Regions from separate parts of the Paenibacillus sp. fava2 genome, predicted to be linked through region 1. Evidence: predicted binding sites of a transcription regulator. Region 1 holds the regulator's gene; each other region holds the start of a gene.

The links. Region 1 encodes Rex, which represses fermentation and respiration genes when NADH is low (regulators of the CRP and FNR family bind a similar motif). Its sites were predicted from a motif close to TTGTGAAATATTTCACAA; they were not measured.
Region 2: the regulator Rex is predicted to act here: its motif matches at 2,965-2,982, upstream of AC4G46_RS09155 (flavocytochrome c).
Region 3: the regulator Rex is predicted to act here: its motif matches at 2,546-2,563, upstream of nirB (nitrite reductase large subunit NirB).
Region 4: the regulator Rex is predicted to act here: its motif matches at 3,345-3,362, upstream of adhE (bifunctional acetaldehyde-CoA/alcohol dehydrogenase).

Annotation. Positions count from the first base shown of each region.
Region 1 is NZ_CM177755.1:4,800,353-4,805,061, reverse strand. It holds gene dinG (ATP-dependent DNA helicase DinG) at 1-1,832, shown strand, start outside; gene AC4G46_RS21075 (redox-sensing transcriptional repressor Rex) at 1,950-2,603, shown strand; gene AC4G46_RS21070 (amidohydrolase) at 2,590-3,891, shown strand; gene AC4G46_RS21065 (cell wall elongation regulator TseB-like domain-containing protein) at 3,950-4,468, shown strand.
Region 2 is NZ_CM177755.1:2,202,932-2,207,640, reverse strand. It holds gene AC4G46_RS09160 (NAD(P)/FAD-dependent oxidoreductase) at 32-1,270, shown strand; gene AC4G46_RS09155 (flavocytochrome c) at 1,388-2,947, opposite strand; gene AC4G46_RS09150 (DUF4367 domain-containing protein) at 3,063-4,190, opposite strand; gene AC4G46_RS09145 (RNA polymerase sigma factor) at 4,172-4,709, opposite strand, start outside.
Region 3 is NZ_CM177755.1:5,079,028-5,083,736, reverse strand. It holds gene AC4G46_RS22455 (hypothetical protein) at 1-335, opposite strand, end outside; gene AC4G46_RS22450 (helix-turn-helix transcriptional regulator) at 322-537, opposite strand; gene ric (iron-sulfur cluster repair di-iron protein) at 728-1,453, shown strand; gene AC4G46_RS22440 (hypothetical protein) at 1,713-2,402, shown strand; gene nirB (nitrite reductase large subunit NirB) at 2,666-4,709, shown strand, end outside.
Region 4 is NZ_CM177755.1:5,055,528-5,060,236, forward strand. It holds gene pflB (formate C-acetyltransferase) at 1-384, opposite strand, end outside; gene adhE (bifunctional acetaldehyde-CoA/alcohol dehydrogenase) at 648-3,269, opposite strand; gene AC4G46_RS22365 (ABC transporter substrate-binding protein) at 3,624-4,709, opposite strand, start outside.

The sequences.
Region 1 (4,709 bases):
AGGCTGCCGTCTTTAAGGGAAGAGGGCACTATTTGTGTCTGCGCAAGTTTGAACATAAAATAAATAACAAGGACTTCGTAAGTACCAGGGAAGAAACGCTTACAGCAGCACAAATGATTGTGTGGCTTACCCAGACGCTGTCCGGTGACGATGAGGAGCTGAATCTCAGCGGCCGCGGCGGCGACTTCTGGGAAAGTGTAGCCAGTGACACCGACTCCTGTCTGGGCCGGTCCTGTCCGTGGTTCCGTAAATGCTACTACCACCGGGCCAAGCATGAAGCCGGAATTGCCGATGTAGTCATTACGAATCATTCCAAGCTGTTCGCAGATGTAAAGGCGGGACATCAGCTGTTGCCTGCCTATGAGCATCTTGTTATAGATGAGGCCCATCATCTGGAGGATGTGGCGGGCAAGCATCTGGGCATGCAGATGAAGTATTTCACTGTGGCCCATACGCTGACACGGCTATACAAGGACAGTAAGAGCGGCCAGCTCCCGGCACTGCGCCAGACCCTGCAATCATCTGGAAGCGAGCAGGCCTCCGAATGGAGCAGTGTCATCGACCGGATCTATCCGGATCTGCTTACCGTCAAGGAAACCTGGGATGTGCTCAGCGACAAGCTGTTCGGACTGCTGCCAGACCGCAGTGATGCGGCAGCTGGTGAGGCCGGACAGCTGGTGTCACGCCTGCACCCCGGCAAGAAGCCAAGGGACTGGGAGGAGCTGGCTGCGCTGGAGAACACACTGAATCTCAGCCTCAGTGATATTATCCGCAGGGGCGACAAGATGCTCAGTGAAATGCGCGATACCGACAGCCAGTCCTCCTCGGACAGTCTGGTAACCGACATCGGCGGCCTGTTTAAGGATCTGGCCTCGATCCGCGAGCAGATCCGCTTCTTCATGGGCCTGAATGATGAGAATGTTGTGTACTGGATGGAAGGCAGCAGCAATTACCGAGGCAAATCCCTGCAGCTGTATGCTGTACCGGTAGATGTCAGTGCCCAGCTCAAGGAGCTGTTCTTCGACAAGAAGAAAAGTATAACGCTGACCTCTGCAACGCTGTCTGTGGATAAATCCTTCCAGTTCATGATCGATAATCTCGGACTGGGCGAGGCTGCGGAGCAGGACAGGCTGATGACAGCGCTGCTGCCTTCACCGTTTAATTACCGCGAACAGGCACTGCTTGTTATCCCGCGTGATTTTCCGAGCGTAAAGGGCAGTGTAGGGGATGCCAGGTTTGTTGACAAACTGGTGCACTCACTGGCAGAAGCTGCTGTGGCAACCAAAGGCCGTATGCTGGTGCTGTTTACTTCCTATAAGATGCTAAGGCAGGTCTATGACCCGCTTAAGGATGCACTGGCCGCAGAGGACATCGCTGTACTTGGGCAAGGTGTAGAAGGGGGGAGCCGCAGCAAACTGATCCGGCGTTTTCAGGACAATTCTGCGGCGGTACTGCTCGGAACCAGCAGCTTCTGGGAAGGCGTGGATATTCCCGGAGATGCGCTCAGCTGTCTGGCGATTGTCAGACTGCCGTTCCAGCCCCCGAACCACCCGCTTGCAGAGGCCAAAGCCGAGCTGCTGCAGGCACAGAAGAAGAACCCGTTCATGAAGCTGTCGGTACCCCAGGCGGTCATCCGCTTCAAGCAGGGCTTCGGCCGGCTGGTTCGCACCGCCCAGGATCGGGGAATTGTCATTGTATATGATACCAGGGTCATCGAGTCTTACTACGGGAAGTATTTCCTGTATTCACTGCCCGGCCCCAAGATGGAGCATATGCTGACTGACCAGATGGTTCCGAGAATCGAGGAATGGCTGGAGGGCGGCATTTCCTAAACTGCATTCATTTCATTCTTAGTCTAGTTCCGCATCAGCTTCCTGTTTGCTTGAGTATCGGGGAGCGGTGCGGCTTTCATACACATCCGAGTTATACTAAATTTAGGAGGAGAAGACATGAAATCGGACAAAATATCGGAGGCTGTCGTACGCAGGCTCCCAGTGTATCTGCGTTTCTTGAATGATCTCCAGAAACGCGAAATTGCAACCGTTTCTTCCCAGGAGCTGGGACAGAAACTTGATCTTAATCCGGCACAGATCCGCAAAGACCTGGCTTATTTCGGGGACTTCGGCCGGAAGGGCATCGGCTACGATGTATCCTATCTGATTGAAAAGATCCGCCATATCCTTAAGCTTGACCAGCAGATCAACGTGGCTCTGGTCGGTGCGGGGAACCTGGGCCACGCCCTTTCCAATTATAATGCTTATCTGAAAGATACGATGAAAATCACTGCCGTATTCGACTCCTACGCACCCAAGGTCGGCCAGAAAATCAACTCCCTGACGGTTCAGCCGATGGAGGAGCTGGGCCAGACCATCCGTGAGCAGGGGATCCGGATCGGCATTATTACCGTACCGGACAGTGAAGCGCAGAATGTAGCCGACATTCTGGTGGAATCGGGCATCGAGGCTATTCTTAATTTTGCTCCGGTTATTCTGAAGACTCCGCCGTCGATCCGTATCCATGCGGCCGATTTTACGACTGATCTGCAGAGCCTTGCCTACTATTTGCATGACGGAAAGGAAGAAATTACCGATGAGCAGCAATAAAACGATAATCGCGAACGGCCGGTTTCTTGTAGCTGGCTCACTTCAGCCTGTCCTGAGCGGTTATATGACGATAGAGGATGATCTGATCACATACATAGGAGAAGATAAGCCTGCAGCAGAAGAAGGCGTTCTGACGGTTGACGGCAGCCGTCTGCTGTTCATGCCCGGACTGGTCAATACCCACGGCCATGCGGCGATGTCGCTGCTGCGCGGATATGGCGATGATATGGTGCTTCAGACTTGGCTGCAGGAAAAAATGTGGCCGATGGAAGCGAAATTTACCGGTGATGATGTGTACTGGGGAACAGCCCTGTCCGTTCTGGAGATGCTCAAGGGCGGAACAACTACCTTCCTTGATATGTATGATCATATGGACCGGGTGGCCGAGGTTACAGAACAGTCGGGTATCCGTGCTGTTCTGATGCGCGGTGCTATCGGTCTATGTCCTGAAGATGTGCAGAACCAGAAGCTCGCAGAAGCCGTGGAATTTGCCCGTAACTGGCACGGCAAAGCGGACGGCAGAATTACGGCAATGCTCTCGCCTCACGCGCCTTACACCTGTCCGCCGGACTTCTTCGTGAAATTTGTTCAGGAGGCTCATGATCTGGACCTGCCGATGCACACGCATATGTCCGAAACCCGCCATGAAGTGGAGCAGAATGTGACCGATTACGGCCTGCGTCCGGTGGCACATCTGGAGAAGCTGGGCATGTTCACCCGCCCGTCTCTGATCGCCCATGGTGTTCATTTGAATGATGAAGAAATTGAAATTTTGGCCAAATACAGTGTGGGAGTATCCCATAATCCGGGCAGCAACCTGAAGCTGGCAAGCGGGGTTGCACGTGTGCCGGACCTGCTTCGTGCGGGAGTCAAAGTCTCACTGGGCACTGACGGGGCGGCAAGCAACAACAACCTCGATATGTTCGAGGAAATGCGTCTGGCTGCGCTGATCCATAAAGGAGTCAGCGGGGATCCGACCGCCGTACCTGCGCCGGAAGCGCTGCTGATGGCAACGGAATACGGGGCAGCTTCCATCTTCCTGAACAATGTCGGCCGCCTGGCTGCTGGCATGAAGGCGGATTTTATTGCCATTGATATTGATCAGCCGCATCTGCTGCCGCATTCTGACCTGCTCTCCCATGCGGTATATTCGGCAAGTGCCAAAGATGTTGAGCATGTCTGGGTTAACGGCAAGCAGGTTGTTAAGCACGGCCAGTGCCTGACACTGGACGAAGAGGAGATCCGCCGCAAAGCGCAGGAAACCTTTGAAAGCCTGCTAACAAGATAATCGAATGCAAGGCGACCGGATCTTACGGTCAGTTATTTAGAAGAAAGGGAGCTGCACTTTGAGGAAAAGGAAAAAATGGCTTCCGCTGGCGATCAGTGCGGCACTGCTCCTTTTGTTCGGACTAGGTCAGTTCTATGCCTATATCATGAAGGACCAGTGGGCCGAGCGCAGCGCAGCCAGGGAAGTGGCCAGAAGCCGTGCCGGACTGACTGAGGTGACCAAAGCCCAGAAATCCGTCTGGGATGAAAATGCAGCCTATTGGGTGCTTACAGGAAAGAATGAGGCGGGCACCGAGCTGATGGTCTGGGTCCGCTTTACACTTGACGGTAAACCGGCAGGAGGCGACAACGATATTTACGCGGCAGAGCTGTCGAAGGGTACCTCAGAGCAGCAGATCCGGGAGAAGCTTGCTTCTGAGCTGCCCGGTGCCGACATCAGACGGCTTTTGCCCGGCGTATTTAATGGAGAATATGCATGGCAGGTCTTCTACAAGCAGGAAGGACGGTATTATTACCAGTTCTACCGGTTCAGCGATGGTACGGCAATCGGGGAAGGCTATAGCCTGCCGAGTAAATAATACAGCAGGAACGGCATAAGCAGCAGGTGGACGTAATGGTCCGGCTGCTGTTTTTGTTATGCTAAATCTTGTGAATATGATGATTTATGCAATTTTTGATATACAATTAATATAGCAATTCTTATACTGAAGCGGTTGTTAGTCAAACATTGGTAGAGAGAGAAATTACAGTGGATACCGAACGTGATCTTAGGCAGGCCGGGAAAATGTTTGTGAAAATTCTGGGCGGGCATTTATTCGG
Region 2 (4,709 bases), 2.6 Mb from region 1:
CCTATCGGAATCTCATTAAGGAGAGATACACATGAGACTTAACAGCGGGCAGCTGCCCTGGGAATCCACTTTAAAAGACCGTCCGGTCTACTCTTCATTGAACGAAGATTTATCCTGCGACTGCCTGATCGTCGGCGGTGGCATGGGCGGGGCCATGATGGCCTACCGATTATCGCTCAGCGGGGCTTCTGCAGTCCTGATCGATAAACGGGACATTGCCGGCGGAAGCTCCCATGCCAATACCGGCCTGCTGCAGATCGCCAATGATAAATCATTGACCGCCTGCATCAATACATTCGGGGAAGCAAACGGTGTCTTATTCTATAAATTGTGCAAGGAAGCTCTGGATAACATTCTGGACCTGCCCGGGAAGCTTGATATTGATCCCCAAATCATCCCCCGCAGCAGCCTGCTCTATGCAAGTACGCCGGAAGATGTCCCGCTGCTCCGTCAGGAGCACGAAATGCTTACCGGCCACGGGTTTCATTCGGAATTCTGGGACTCAGACAAGATCCGGGCCCATTATTCATTTACTAAACCTGCAGCACTCTACTCCAGGGGGGATGCTGAAACAAATCCGTTCCGCACGGTCCACAGTCTGATTGGCAAAGCGCATTCCAATGGTGTCCGTGTTTATGAGCATACCAGAGCCCGTCATTATGAGTACCATGCTGACGGAGTGACCTGTTATACGGACCATGGCAGGATTTTTGCCAAGAACGTTATCTTTGCATTGGGATATGAAACCCAGGAGATGAAAAAAGACCGCGGCGCGGAGCTGATTAACACCTATGCCATAAAGACCCGTCCGCTGGACCGGCTGCCCAAGTGGCATGAGCAGAGCCTGCTCTGGGAGACAGCACGGCCTTATCTATACTTTCGCACCACTCCTGACAACTGTATCATTGCCGGCGGCAAGGACGAGCAGCTTACTGATCCGCAGCGGCGTGAGGTCCGGGTGCTCTCCCAATGCCAGCAGCTGCTCGAGGAGGTCGAAGCACTGTTTCCGGAGGTTAAAGGTGTCGGGGCAGAATATTGCTGGGGGGCTGTGTTCGGCACCACCCGGGACGGGCTCCCGTTTATAGGTCCTCATCCGGATTATCCGCACTGTTATTTCATTGAAGGCTATGGCGGCAACGGAACGGTCTACAGCATGATTGCGGCTGAGCTGCTGGCTGATACGCTGGCGGGCCGGCACCGCCCGGAGCTGGAGCTGTTCTCGCTGACCCGCAGCGCCAAGCCGTCGCCTGCTCCCGCTGTAGAGGCGTAGCTGAAACCGGCGGGCAGCTGCATACATGTATGAAACAACAGCAGCCCCGGCTCATGTGAGCCGGGGCTGCTGTTTGCTGTCTACCGCTTCTAAGCCGGCAGATGAATATAGCATACTTTATTGCGCCTGTACAAACTCGGCAGACTTAATGCCGGCCTGACGGCCAAAGATAATAATTTCGGCAACGGAGTTTCCGCCTATACGGTTCTGGCCGTGCAGTCCGCCCGTTACTTCACCTGCCGCGAACAGGCCGGTGATCGGCTGGCCGTCTTTATTCAGCACTTCGGTATTTGTATTGATTTTTACGCCGCCCATGGTGTAGTGAATCCCCGGAGCGATTTTGATGGCATAGAACGGTCCGGCAGACAAATCATGATCCATCCCGGTCGTTCTGCCGAAAGCTGCATCCTGTTTACCGGCAACCGCAGTGTTCCAGGTGTCAACCGTAGCCTGCAGCTTGTCGGCAGGCACCTGCATCGCCTCAGCCAGAGCCTGGACTGTATCGCCCTGGATGACAAAGCCCATTTTTTCATACTGCTCAATGGCTTTGACGCGTGATTTTACGCCGGAATCGAATACGAGGTACGCCGCTTTTTCAGGAAGGCTGTTAATGGCTGCTGTTACTTTATCACGTGTATCCAGCTCATTGGTGAACCGTGTGCCTTCGCTCGACACAAGCAGACCGCCTTCGCCGCGGACTGCTTCACCGATCAGGTAAGACTTTTCCTGCTGTACTGTCGGGTGAACCTGGATCTGATCCATATCAACGGTGGTACCCCCCATTGCCAGAATCATTTTGATTCCGTCGCCGGTGCTGCCGATCTGGTTAGTGGTAACATAACCCTCAAGATCCGGTCTTACTTCGGTAATCATATCCATGTTGGAGCCGAAGCCGCCTGTGGTTACAACGACCGCTTTACCTGTAATGGCTTTTTCATCCGCCTGGTTGAACAGCACCTTCACGCCGTTCACTTTGCCGTCCTGCTGGGTAATTTCCTTAACATCAGCGTTTACGAACAGCGGAATCCCCTGCTCCTGAACATTCTGCACCAGCCCTTTAACCAGGTACTGGCCGATGGCCGAGCCGTCTTCCGGACGGTGTGTGCGTTTCTCGTTCATGCCGCCGGTAATGGTAATATTGTTCAGCCGGATGCCGATCGAATCCAGCCAGTCAATGGCTGCAGCGGAATTGTCGACGAAGAAACGGAGCATTTCTGTATTATTGGTGTCATGGCCGCCTTTCAGCGTCTGCTCATAAAACAGATCGTTGCTGTCTTCGATGCCCTGCTCCTTCTGGAACTTGGTCTCGGAAGCATTCATCCCGGAGGAGGATTTTGTTGTATTTCCGCCGGCGACCGGCATTTTCTCCAAAATAACCGGGTTCAGTCCCTTCGCCTTCGCTTCAAGCGCAGCGGTCATACCGGCGCCGCCCGCACCGACAATGATAATGTCGTAGCTCTCTTTTAACTGATCCAGTGGTGTATAGCTGGCTACTGATGCCCCGGACACGGCTTCCGCCTCTTTCGGTGCTTCCGTTGCGCTTGCTGCGCTGTTAGTGCTCTTATTCCCACTTGCGTTATTTTCCGTATTAGTGCTGTTGTTTCCGTTACCGCATCCGGCGATAACAAGAATAACGGAGAGAATGAGAAGAAGAGCGGCTGCTGTTTTCTTTTTCATGTGTAACCGTTGCCCCCTTGTGCATATTTTCACAATAATCATAGCTGCGCGGGGAGGTCTTTGGAAGCTTACGTAACTAAAGAAAACATTTTGTAACTAAAGTAACTGAATTTTGTTAATCCATCATACCGGCTGCTATGCGGATGACCTCATCCTTTGTTAGCTCAGCATTCTCCTGACGAACGGACATATTATAGATGATTTGCGCTTCCGGCTCAGACCAGACCAGTCTATACTTATACCCCAGATCAATTTTTTCATTGCTGGAGGGTTCGAGATAAATGAGCTGTTTGCCGCCAATTTCAATATTTTCCACTTTTGTCGTTTCGGTCCACAGCAGGCTTTCTGCTGGTTCAGCATTTTCATCAACACGCGAGGCACTGATTCTTACCTGATTCTTCCCCTTCTTGTACACCAGAGTAGAAGAATCATAAGCAATATTATCCGCCAACTCCCGTTTCCAGGTCAGCCGGAAGCCGTCTCCCAGGTCAATCTCGCCTTCGCCTTCAAATTGCTTATCATCCTCAACCTTTATCAAAGAGGGCTTGATTACCGCCTCATCCAAGGCATACCCTTCCGGCATATCTCCCGGCTGCTTCACTTCCGGAGCATGGTACTTCTCTACACTGGCCATATAAGCAGAATAGTCCTTGATTATAATCGGAGGACAGTATACTCCAAGATGAGCTTCTTCTTCCCTGTCTTCACGTTCGATAACATAAGTGGCATACTCTCCGGAATGCAGCAGTGTCTCTAGGGCACTGTAGCCCTGTGAATATTTCGTCTTATAGAGTTCATCCTCCTCGCTCGGCTGCGCCTGGGCCGGCCAAGGTATCAAGGGTTCATCCGGCTTCATGATCATACCGCCTGAGTTCGTCGCCGGAATCGGCTTATAGGGCAGCACCTTGTACTGAAATTGGCCTCCCAGCTGGAGTTCACCGGAATATCGGGTATAGCCGCCACCCAGCAGGGCTATAAAAAAAAGTGCCGCAATCCAGCCCTGAACAGGAATCCGCAGGATCCGCCTCCGGCTCTGCTTCGTTCCGGCTTCTGCCTCCAGCCTGCGCATAATGCTAGGAGCCTCTCCGGTTGGCGGAGAGATCTGCTCTTCTGCAACGGGTAAGTTTGCGCCAAGCCCGAGCACTTTCATTACCGGTTCATGAACATCAACGGGGATGAAACTATCAGACCGGTCCCCGTCCTTCAGAAACCGCTCCTCCGCGGTCAATTCACTCTTGTCCATAGTTGTATCTCCTTTCTCTCCAACACCTTTTTCAGCTTGTTTCTGGTCCGTTCATATCTTTTGCGTGCGGTAGCCGTGCTGACGCCCAGAATTTCACCGATTTCCGCAAACGATTTTTCTTCATAAATACGCAGAATCAGCAAATTCCGGTCTTCCGCACTCAGCTTCTCCAGGGAGGTTGAAACCGGTTCACTGAACAGGCTGTTCTCGACCATTTGTTCGGCGCTGTTCACACTAAACTCCTGCCGGAGAAGCTTGCGCAGTTGAAGCTGGAATTTCTGCCGCCTCAACTGGTTCAGACAATGATGGTAAGCAATCTTGTAGAGCCATGATACGAAACCCGCCTGCGGCTTGTACCGCCCGATATTCTGATAAGCCTTAATCAGGATATCCTGCACCGCGTCCTCTGCCTCTACCCTGCTGTTCAACAGCCGGAAGCAGTAGAGGTATATCTGCTGCTGGTACAGCCTAATCACATCTGAGAACAGGCTGCCCTCTCCGGCCTGTATCCTCCTGATC
Region 3 (4,709 bases), 280 kb from region 1:
ACCGGTGATTCACCGGCTGTATTGGACAGGGTCAGTGTTATTACACACACCGCTATGAGCACTGCGAGCAAAGCGCCAACCAGACTCCGGCTCGCGGACGTCAGGCTTCCGCTGCCCGGTCCGACATAAGAGCCGTTCCAGATGGTCCGTACCAGATAGGAGCCGGCACCGACAAGAAAGATGAAATAGTTGCTGAGCGGATAATCGAGCCAGTGAATACCGTAATTATGGAGCCCCATATCAGCGAGCAGCAGGAACGCCATCAGGTAAAAGGTCTGCCTGCCCGCCTGGTTCCGCTTCTGCAATTGCCGTTCATCCAGCTTAGCTTTTCTCATGATCATCAGCCTCCCAAAAAAGTTGATCCAGCGTCTTGCCCAAAGTCAGACAAATATCAATACATAACCTTATTGTGGGGTTGTAATCACCATTCTCGATAGCAATAATAGTCTGCCGGGTAACGCCCACAGCCTCTGCAAGCTGCTTCTGTGACAAATCCTTTTCTGCTCTGGCGGCTTTGAGCCGCAGGTTCTTTCCCATTTCTTCACCTCGGATATAATGTAATATATAGTATACACAATGTCAAACATATTATACATTTTTACTTAGTTACTATGTTCAATAAAATTTTATTTATTTAGTGCGTAAAATCACAAGCCGGGGTTCCGCCAAGCGTTATTGTGTAGAGGTAAGAAAGAACTTAGACCAATAACACGAGGGAGGGCCTATTATGACGGCCAATCAAATAAACCAGACTACAGAACAGCTTAGCTTTAGCGGTGAAGATTTCGTAAGAGATATCGTACTGAAATTTCCGAAAGCAGCAGATTACTTCAAAGGACAGCGGATCGATTTCTGCTGCGGCGGTGCAAAGCCGCTTACTGAAGCAGCCGAAGAGAAGGGCCTGAATGCAGAGGGGCTGCTCAGTGACCTGCACAAGCTGGTGGAGGAGCATCCGGTGCTTGAAGAGGATACAAAATGGAATCAGGCTTCGTCGCGCGAACTGGTAGAGCATATTGTGAACAAGCATCACCGCTACCTGCGTGAAGAGCTTCCGCAAATCAGCCAGAATGTTACCAAGGTGTTCCGTGTGCACGGTGAGGATTCCCCGCACCTGGCCGAAGTACACCGCCTGTTCAATCTGCTGCGTGAAGACCTGCTGAAGCATACCGCACAGGAAGAGGAAGTTGAATTCCCTAAAATGCTGGCTTACAGCGAGAATCCAAGCGAAGCCGGATTGGCTGAGCTGCACGAGCTGCTGCATAATCTGGAGCAGGAGCATGAAGGAGCCGGCGAAATTCTGCGCGAGCTGCGTGCGGTCACCAATGACTTCACTCCGCCGCCGCATGCCTGCACAACTTATCGTCTGACCTATGCCCGGCTTGAGGAGCTGGAAGGCATGACCTTCGAGCATGTACACCTGGAAAACAACAACCTGTTCCTGCGTTATCAATAAGCGGAGCAGTCTGTGATGTTAATGGCCCCTTCGGGGGCTTTTTCTGTGCTTAATGCAGCCTGTGCACAGCCTAAAGGGGTTATTTCCCAATTATTCCTCAGGCTCCAGCAGTAAATATTCCGGAAAATGACAGCGGTATGATTGAGAAGCCTGTCTATTTACGTTATCCTTAAATAGGAGTAATACATAACGACTACATGCCTGAGAAAATGCTGGAAGCTGTGTTCAGGCTACAAAAGGCGGTGCCGGAGAAGTGCAAGTGAAGTTGCTGTGGCGTTTGTGTCTGGGAGTCTTGTTCATTGTGATTGCCGGGGGCTGTGATGCCCTGAACGGGAATCTGGAAGTAAATAATGCTGCCGCCGGTGCTGTTCAGCCTGCGTTTTCCGTAAAAGTGGGAGATACGGATCTGACCGGCAGCTCTGGCCGGCAGATCAGTGATGCCTATAAGCCGGAGATCACCGTGAAGGAGCTGCTTGACGCCAGCGGCCTTGTCACCTTTGCCGGAGACGGCAAAGCTCTTTTGACTGTAAACCATATATCGCTCGGTCCGGATATGGCCTGGGAGATTCAACTAAGCGGTAAGCCAGTGGCTGATCCGGGCACGGTGGTCAAGAAGGAAGATACGATCCTTATAACGGCCGCTGCTGCACAGGAAGCTCTGTTTCAGCCGGTTATTCTCACCGTCAACGGCGGGATCGGCCAGCCCGAGCTGACCCAATCCTATGTGATGCCTTATACAGAGAATCTGACGGTGAGGGGACTGCTGAAAAGCAGCGGGCTGGTCCATCTGGCCGAGAATAACAGAACGCTGCTCGCTGTCAAGGAATACAAGCCGCTTTCAAATGAAGAATGGAAGCTGAAGCTGAACGATAAGACACTGCTCGACAGCGGCATAGATATGAAGCTGCGAATCCAGGATGAGCTTGAGATTTCACTGGTTTTGCGGTAATCGACCGTCACCGGCAGGAAGGATTTGTACAGCCCGTTTTTCTCTAAGCTGCAGGCAGCGGCTGAAGGGAGAGCTGGCTGTTTTTTTGTGTGCAAACTTCGAGCAATCAACAAACTAAATGTAAGCTAACATGACATGTAATATTGTGAAAAGATTCACATTTATTGTGATTGTAATCACAAATGCCGTTCAAATTTAAAATGTATAATTCAGGTACGAGATAAAATTCTAAGAATTTTAAGAGTTTTGGGGAGGTTTTAACAGTGAGAGTGGAGAGAGAAAAGTTAGTATTAATAGGCAACGGTATGGCGGGCGTAGGCACGATTGAACAGATCTTGAAGCTGGGCGGCGCTTATGATATTACGATCTTCGGCAGCGAGCCTCATCCCAATTACAACCGGATTATGCTGTCCTATGTGCTTGAAGGCAGCAAAAGCATCGAAGATATTATTCTGAATGACCGCCAGTGGTACGCAGACAACAACATTACGCTGCATACAGGAACTACGGTTGTAAAGATTGATGAGGAATCCCGCCAGGTCATCGCTGAGAACGGACTGGCTGTTCCTTACGACAAAGTTATTATTGCAACAGGCTCCAATTCCTTCATTCTGCCTGTTCCGGGCAGCACCAAAGAAGGCGTGGTCGGCTTCCGCGACATTGCTGACTGCGATGCAATGCTGGCGGCTGCCAAGCAGTACCGTACTGCGGCAGTAATCGGCGGCGGTCTGCTCGGACTTGAAGCAGCCAAAGGCCTGGTTAACCTCGGGATGGATGTCACAGTAGTGCATCTGCTGGAGGATCTGATGGAACGTCAGCTGGACCATACGGCATCGTCCATGCTGCAGGCAGAGCTTACCCGTCAAGGCGTAAAATTCGCCATGGGCAAGCAGACGGTGGAGCTGACCGGGGATGAACGTGTCAACGGACTGAGATTCAGCGACGGTTCGGAGCTGCAGGCGGATTTTGTGGTCATGGCTGTAGGTATCAAACCAAATACCCAGCTGGCTAAAGACAGCGGCATTACCGTGAACCGCGGGATTGTTGTCAATGATTATCTGCAGACTTCCATGGAGAATGTCTACTCTGTCGGTGAATGTACAGAGCATCGCGGAACCTGCTATGGTCTGGTCGCTCCTTTGTTTGAACAGGGGATGGTATTGGCTAAGCACCTGTGCGGAGCAGCTACCCAGCCGTATGAAGGTTCGGTTGTATCGACCAAGCTGAAAATTTCCGGTGTGGACGTCTTTTCGGCAGGCGAGTTTACAGATACACCGGAGCATACTGTTATCTCCGCTAAAGATGAATGGAAGAGAACCTATAAGAAGATTCTGCTCAAAAATAATGTAATTGTCGGTGCTGTACTGTTCGGTGATGTTACCGAATCTGCAAACCTGCAGAAGCTTGTGAAACAAGGCACAGAGATGACCGATGAGATTTACAGTGAAGTAATGGGAACCGGCTGCTGCGGCGGCGGTGGCAGTGCTAAGAAGGGCATGTCCGTTGAAGCAATGGCAGATGAAGAAATCGTCTGCGGCTGTAACGGGGTTACCAAAAAAGCGATTGTCGATGCGGTAACAGAGAACGGTTTTACCACTGTAGATGAAATCAAAGCCTGCACCGGAGCTACACGTTCCTGCGGCGGCTGTAAGCCGGTTGTTGAACAAATTCTTCAGTTCGTGCTGGGCGACAGCTTTAAAGAAAGCGCCAAAACCGGTATCTGCGGCTGCACATCGCTCAGCCGTGATGAAATTGTTGCCGAGATTACAGCAAAAGGACTGAAGACCACCAAGGAAGTTATGAATGTGCTGGAGTGGAAACAGCCTGAAGGCTGCTCCAAGTGCCGTCCGGCCGTCAACTATTACCTGGGCATGATCTATCCGGATACGCATGAGGATGAGAAGGAGTCGCGCTTTGTCAATGAACGGATGAGCGCCAACATTCAGAAGGACGGTACCTTTACAGTTGTTCCGCGTATGTACGGCGGTGTGACTACCCCAGAAGATCTGAAACGGATTGCGGATGTATCTCTGAAATATGATGTGAAGGTAGTCAAGGTAACCGGCGGACAGCGTCTGGACCTGATCGGCGTCAAAAAAGAAGATGTGCCAAAAGTGTGGGAAGAGCTGGATATGCCTTCAGGTTATGCCTACGCCAAATCGCTGCGCACCGTCAAAACCTGTGTCGGCAACCAATTCTGCCGTTTTGGTACACAGGACTCCATGGGTGTAGGGGCTATGCTTGAACGTAAATACGAACGCCTTGATTTCCCTGCCAAGTTCAAAATGGCGGTGAACGGCTGCCCGC
Region 4 (4,709 bases), 260 kb from region 1:
AGCCTTAGTGGCATCGATCATCATCTTGATACCGCCGAACGGCTGGATGGAACGTCTGAAAGGAGCATCAGTCTGCACCCCTACGATTTGTTCCTTGTCCTTGTCGATGTAGCCTGGTGCGTGGGAAGTAATAGTGGAGACAGTATCCAGGGAAACATCCCATACGCCGCCTCTTTCTCTTTCTTCCTTGCTCAGCTGGGAAATGATCTTCCACAGTTCAGTGGTGTTGCTTGTAGGACCTACGAGGAAATCTTCATTTCCTTCATAAGGTTTGATGTTTGTTGCGATGAAGTTGTTAACGTCAACTTTCTTGGCCCATTTGCCTTTTGTAAAACTTCTCCAACCCGACTTTACTTCTTGTACATCTTTTTCAATCACCGACATGCTAAATCCCTCCATTTATATATTTATTATATTTGTAGAGATCGCGGGCTTGAAGGTTGATCCCGTGTCTCGTGATCCCAAAGATATGGTTGTTATAAAATTCACAATCACACTTTCATATCTCGGGCTCGTTGTTTATATAAACATTTTAGTTTATTTTCTGAAAAAGGACTGTGACAAATATCACCTTTCCGGTGATATTTGTCACTACCATCTAGCCCCATATTAACCTTTAAACTTATCTTTTACCGGGCAATCACCAATTAAACGTCAAATCTTCCGTAGAAAGCGTTGCGGTATACATCAGCCAGCTCACTTACCAGCGGCAATTTAGGGTTAGCTGTTGTACATTGGTCTTCAAATGCACGGTCAGCCAGGTAATCTACACGGGATTCGAAATCCTTAGGATCGAAGCCCAGTGCCTGGAAGGACTCTTCGATACCCAGCTTCTTGTTCATGTCACGGATCGCATTGATCAGGCTTGTTACGCCCTCTTCAGTAGTGCGGGCCGGCAATCCCAGAATGCGGGCGATTTCGGCATAACGCTCGTCAGCTACAAAGTGCGAATATTTAGGGAACGAAGCGAACTTCGTAGGCTTCTTGGCATTGTAACGGATAACGTGCGGCATCAGGATCGCATTGGTGCGGCCGTGTGCAGTGTGGTACTGTCCGCCCCATTTGTGCGCCAAGCTGTGGTTGATGCCCAGGAATGCGTTAGCGAACGCCATACCTGCAAGTGTCGATGCGTTGTGCATTTTCTCACGGGCAACCTTATCTGCCTGCAATGCGGATTTTTCCAGGTACTGGAACACCAGCTGAATCGCTTTGATTGCCAGACCGTCGGAGTAGTCGCTTGCCATTACAGATACATAAGCTTCAATAGCGTGAGTCAGTACGTCCATACCTGTATCAGCAACTGCAGTTCTTGGCAGGCTGTATACAAACTCCGGATCGATAATCGCAACGTCTGGAGTCAGCTCATAATCAGCCAGCGGATACTTAGTGTTGTTGCCGGCAGTTTTATCAGTAATAACTGCGAACGAGGTTACTTCTGAACCGGTACCCGAAGTAGTCGGAATGGCAACGAATTTAGCCTTTTGACCCAGGGTAGGATATTTGTATACGCGTTTGCGGATATCCATGAATTTCTGTTTCAGGTTGTTGAAGTCAACATCCGGGTGTTCATAGAACAGCCACATGCCTTTGGCAGCATCCATTGGGGAACCGCCGCCGAGTGCGATGATGCAGTCCGGCTGGAATCTGTTCATCATAGCTGTACCTTTTTCTACAGTAGTAGTCGATGGATCCGGTTCAACTTCCGAGAACACTTCGATCGCTACAGGAGTCTGGCGCTGGCGCAGGTAATGCTCAACTCTTTCCACGTAACCCAGTTTAACCATCATAGGGTCAGTAATGATTGCTACGCGTGTAATGTTAGGCATTTTAGCCAGGTATTGTGTGGATCCTTTTTCAAAGTAGATTTTGTCAGGTACTTTAAACCATTGCATATTCACGGTACGACGGTTCACCCTTTTCACGTTGATCAGATTGATGGCAGTAACGTTTTGCGACACCGAGTTGCGGCCGTATGATCCGCAGCCCAGGGTGAGCGAAGGGATATTTGTATTGTAGATGTCTCCGATGGCGCCGTGTGTTGAAGGCGAGTTCACCAGAATACGTCCTGTCTGCAGACGGTGCGAGAACTTCATGATAACTTCTTCATTATTAGAGTGGATTGCCGAGCTGTGGCCCATGCCGCCGAATTCAACGATTTCTGCAGCGCGTTCGATACCCTGATCAGCATTTTTCACTTTGTAGCAAGCCAGAACCGGGCTCAGCTTCTCAGCGGACAGCGGATATTTAGTACCTACGCCTTCGATTTCAGCAACCAGAATCTTCGTGCCGGCCGGAACCTGAATTCCGCACATTTCAGCGATCTTCACAGCGGATTGACCTACGATTGCCGGGTTAACTGCGCATTTCTCTACATTCATTGCACCGTTAGTCAGCTTGGCAGCTTCATCTTTATTAACGAAGTAGCAGCCGTTCGCGATCATTTTCTTCTTCACTTGATCAAAAATAGCTTCTTCTATAATAACAGCCTGCTCGGAAGCGCAGATCATGCCGTTATCGAATGTTTTGGAAAGGATAATGTCTGTTACAGCCTGATCAATATCAGCACTCTTCTCGATGAAAGCAGGTACGTTACCAGGGCCTACGCCGAGAGCCGGCTTACCGCAGCTGTATGCTGCTTTTACCATTGCGGATCCGCCTGTTGCCAGGATCAGTGCAACGTCAGGGTTGTTCATCAGCGCGTTTGTCTTATCCATGGTAGGAAGCTCAATCCATTGGATGAAGTTCTCAGGAGCACCTGCTTTTACGCCTGCATCATGAAGAATTTTGGCAGCAGCGGCACTACACTCTTGCGCTGAAGGGTGGAAACCGAATATAATAGGGTTACGTGTCTTAGCGGAAATCAGTGCTTTAAACATCGTGGTGGATGTTGGGTTGGTTACCGGTGTGATACCCATAATAATTCCGACTGGTTCAGCGATCTTTTGGAAATTGTCGTAGGCGTTATCCTCAATAACTCCTACGGTTTTGTCATACTTAATTCCGTGCCAGATATATTCGGTTGAGAAGATGTTCTTCGTAATTTTGTCTTCGTATACTCCGCGGCCTGTTTCTTCGACAGCTAATTTCGCCAGATACATATGTTTGTCGAGACCTGCCAATGCCATTGCATGAACGATTGTGTTAACTTGCTCCTGGTCCAGTTCCATGAACGCATCCAGGGCTTTCTTTGCTTTATCCACCAAAGTCTGAATATATTCTTCAGCGGTGGTTTGTTTCACTTGGGCGGCGACTTCGTTCTTAACTGCCATCTCCCTCGTCCTCCTGTCAATTTTTAGGTTGTTTTTCTCTACACATTTATCTTAACACATCATTTCCGTCTTGTATAGTGAATTCTTTCACAAAGTATAAAGTTTTTTTGATTTGCTTTCAAAGCGCTTTCATTCGATCATAATCAGGATATTTAACCATTATTTATGTGTTTTATTCGGTTATATTTAACTTGAAGGAATTTCCACGCTTAGGCTGTCGTACTTTCAGAAGATCATTTTGTCATTGCCTGAGGTTTTTTGTCAAAATTTATCACCAACAATAAAAAGACCGGCTGTCCCCCCGATCGGAGGATCTGCCGGTCTTCTGTCTGTTTTTACAATTTAATTTGTCTGCTATTCAACTGTAATAGAATCAAAGAATTGCTCCTGCACTGTTTTGGCTGCAGCATCAAGCTGTGCCTTGGAGTCCGTTCCTTTTTTGGAGAACAGCTCCTGGATTACATTGGACATCGTTGCGTAGTAATCCTGAGTGTTGTATTGAGCCTCCGGTTTTCCGTCCAGCAGAGCCATAATGTCCGGATTATATTGATATACAATGTCCGAGTACTTGTCGTATACCGCTTTGGTTTTCTTTCCGAACTCAGAATCTGCTGCATAATAGTCCAGAAGCGGCGGGATGAAGTATTTGCCGTCCGCCTTGCGCTGCTGCAGAATTGCATCCAGCGCCTCCAGGCCTTTGTCAGAGAAATAATCGAAAGTGATATAACGGAACGCCATTTCCTGCTCATCCTTGGAAGCATTCGGATTAATTACGAGATAATCGCCGCCGAGCACACCGGTGTGCTTGCCGCCTTTTTCAGCCGCAGGCATCGGATAGGTCAGTACATCCGCCGGCTTGAGTCCGCCCTGGTTCAGCGCCTGCTCGATTACGCCGTCGGAGCCGGCCATAACCATCGCTGTACGTCCCTGCTGGAATGCGCCGACTGCATCACCCCAGCCGAGTGCCCAGTCCTGCGGAATAGCTTCCGCTTCCCATCTCAGCTTTTTGTAGAAATCCAGCGCCTTCACGCCTGCCTCTGAATTGAAAGTGGCCACAACCTTGCCGCCGTCCACGTTCTGAATCTCGCCGCCTGCTTCGAACAGGAAGTTGGTCCAGTTCCAGCCGGCTTCGTTACCTTTACCCATCGGCGCAATACCGGAAATGCCTTTTTTGGCATCGGCTACCCCTTTGGCGGTATTCAGCATGTCATCCCAGGTCCAGTCCATCGGCGGAACAGCCACACCTTTATCGTCCAGCATCTTTTTATTGATCATGGTAGTGGTGACATAGCCCTTCTGGGTTACACCGAATATTTTACCATCAATAATGAACTGATTCTGCAGCACCGGATTGATCTGATCCTTGTACTCATAAGTGTTCCACAGATCGGTAATATCGGCTGCCCAGCCCTTTTCCACAAGAAACTTGGCTTCCGTTGC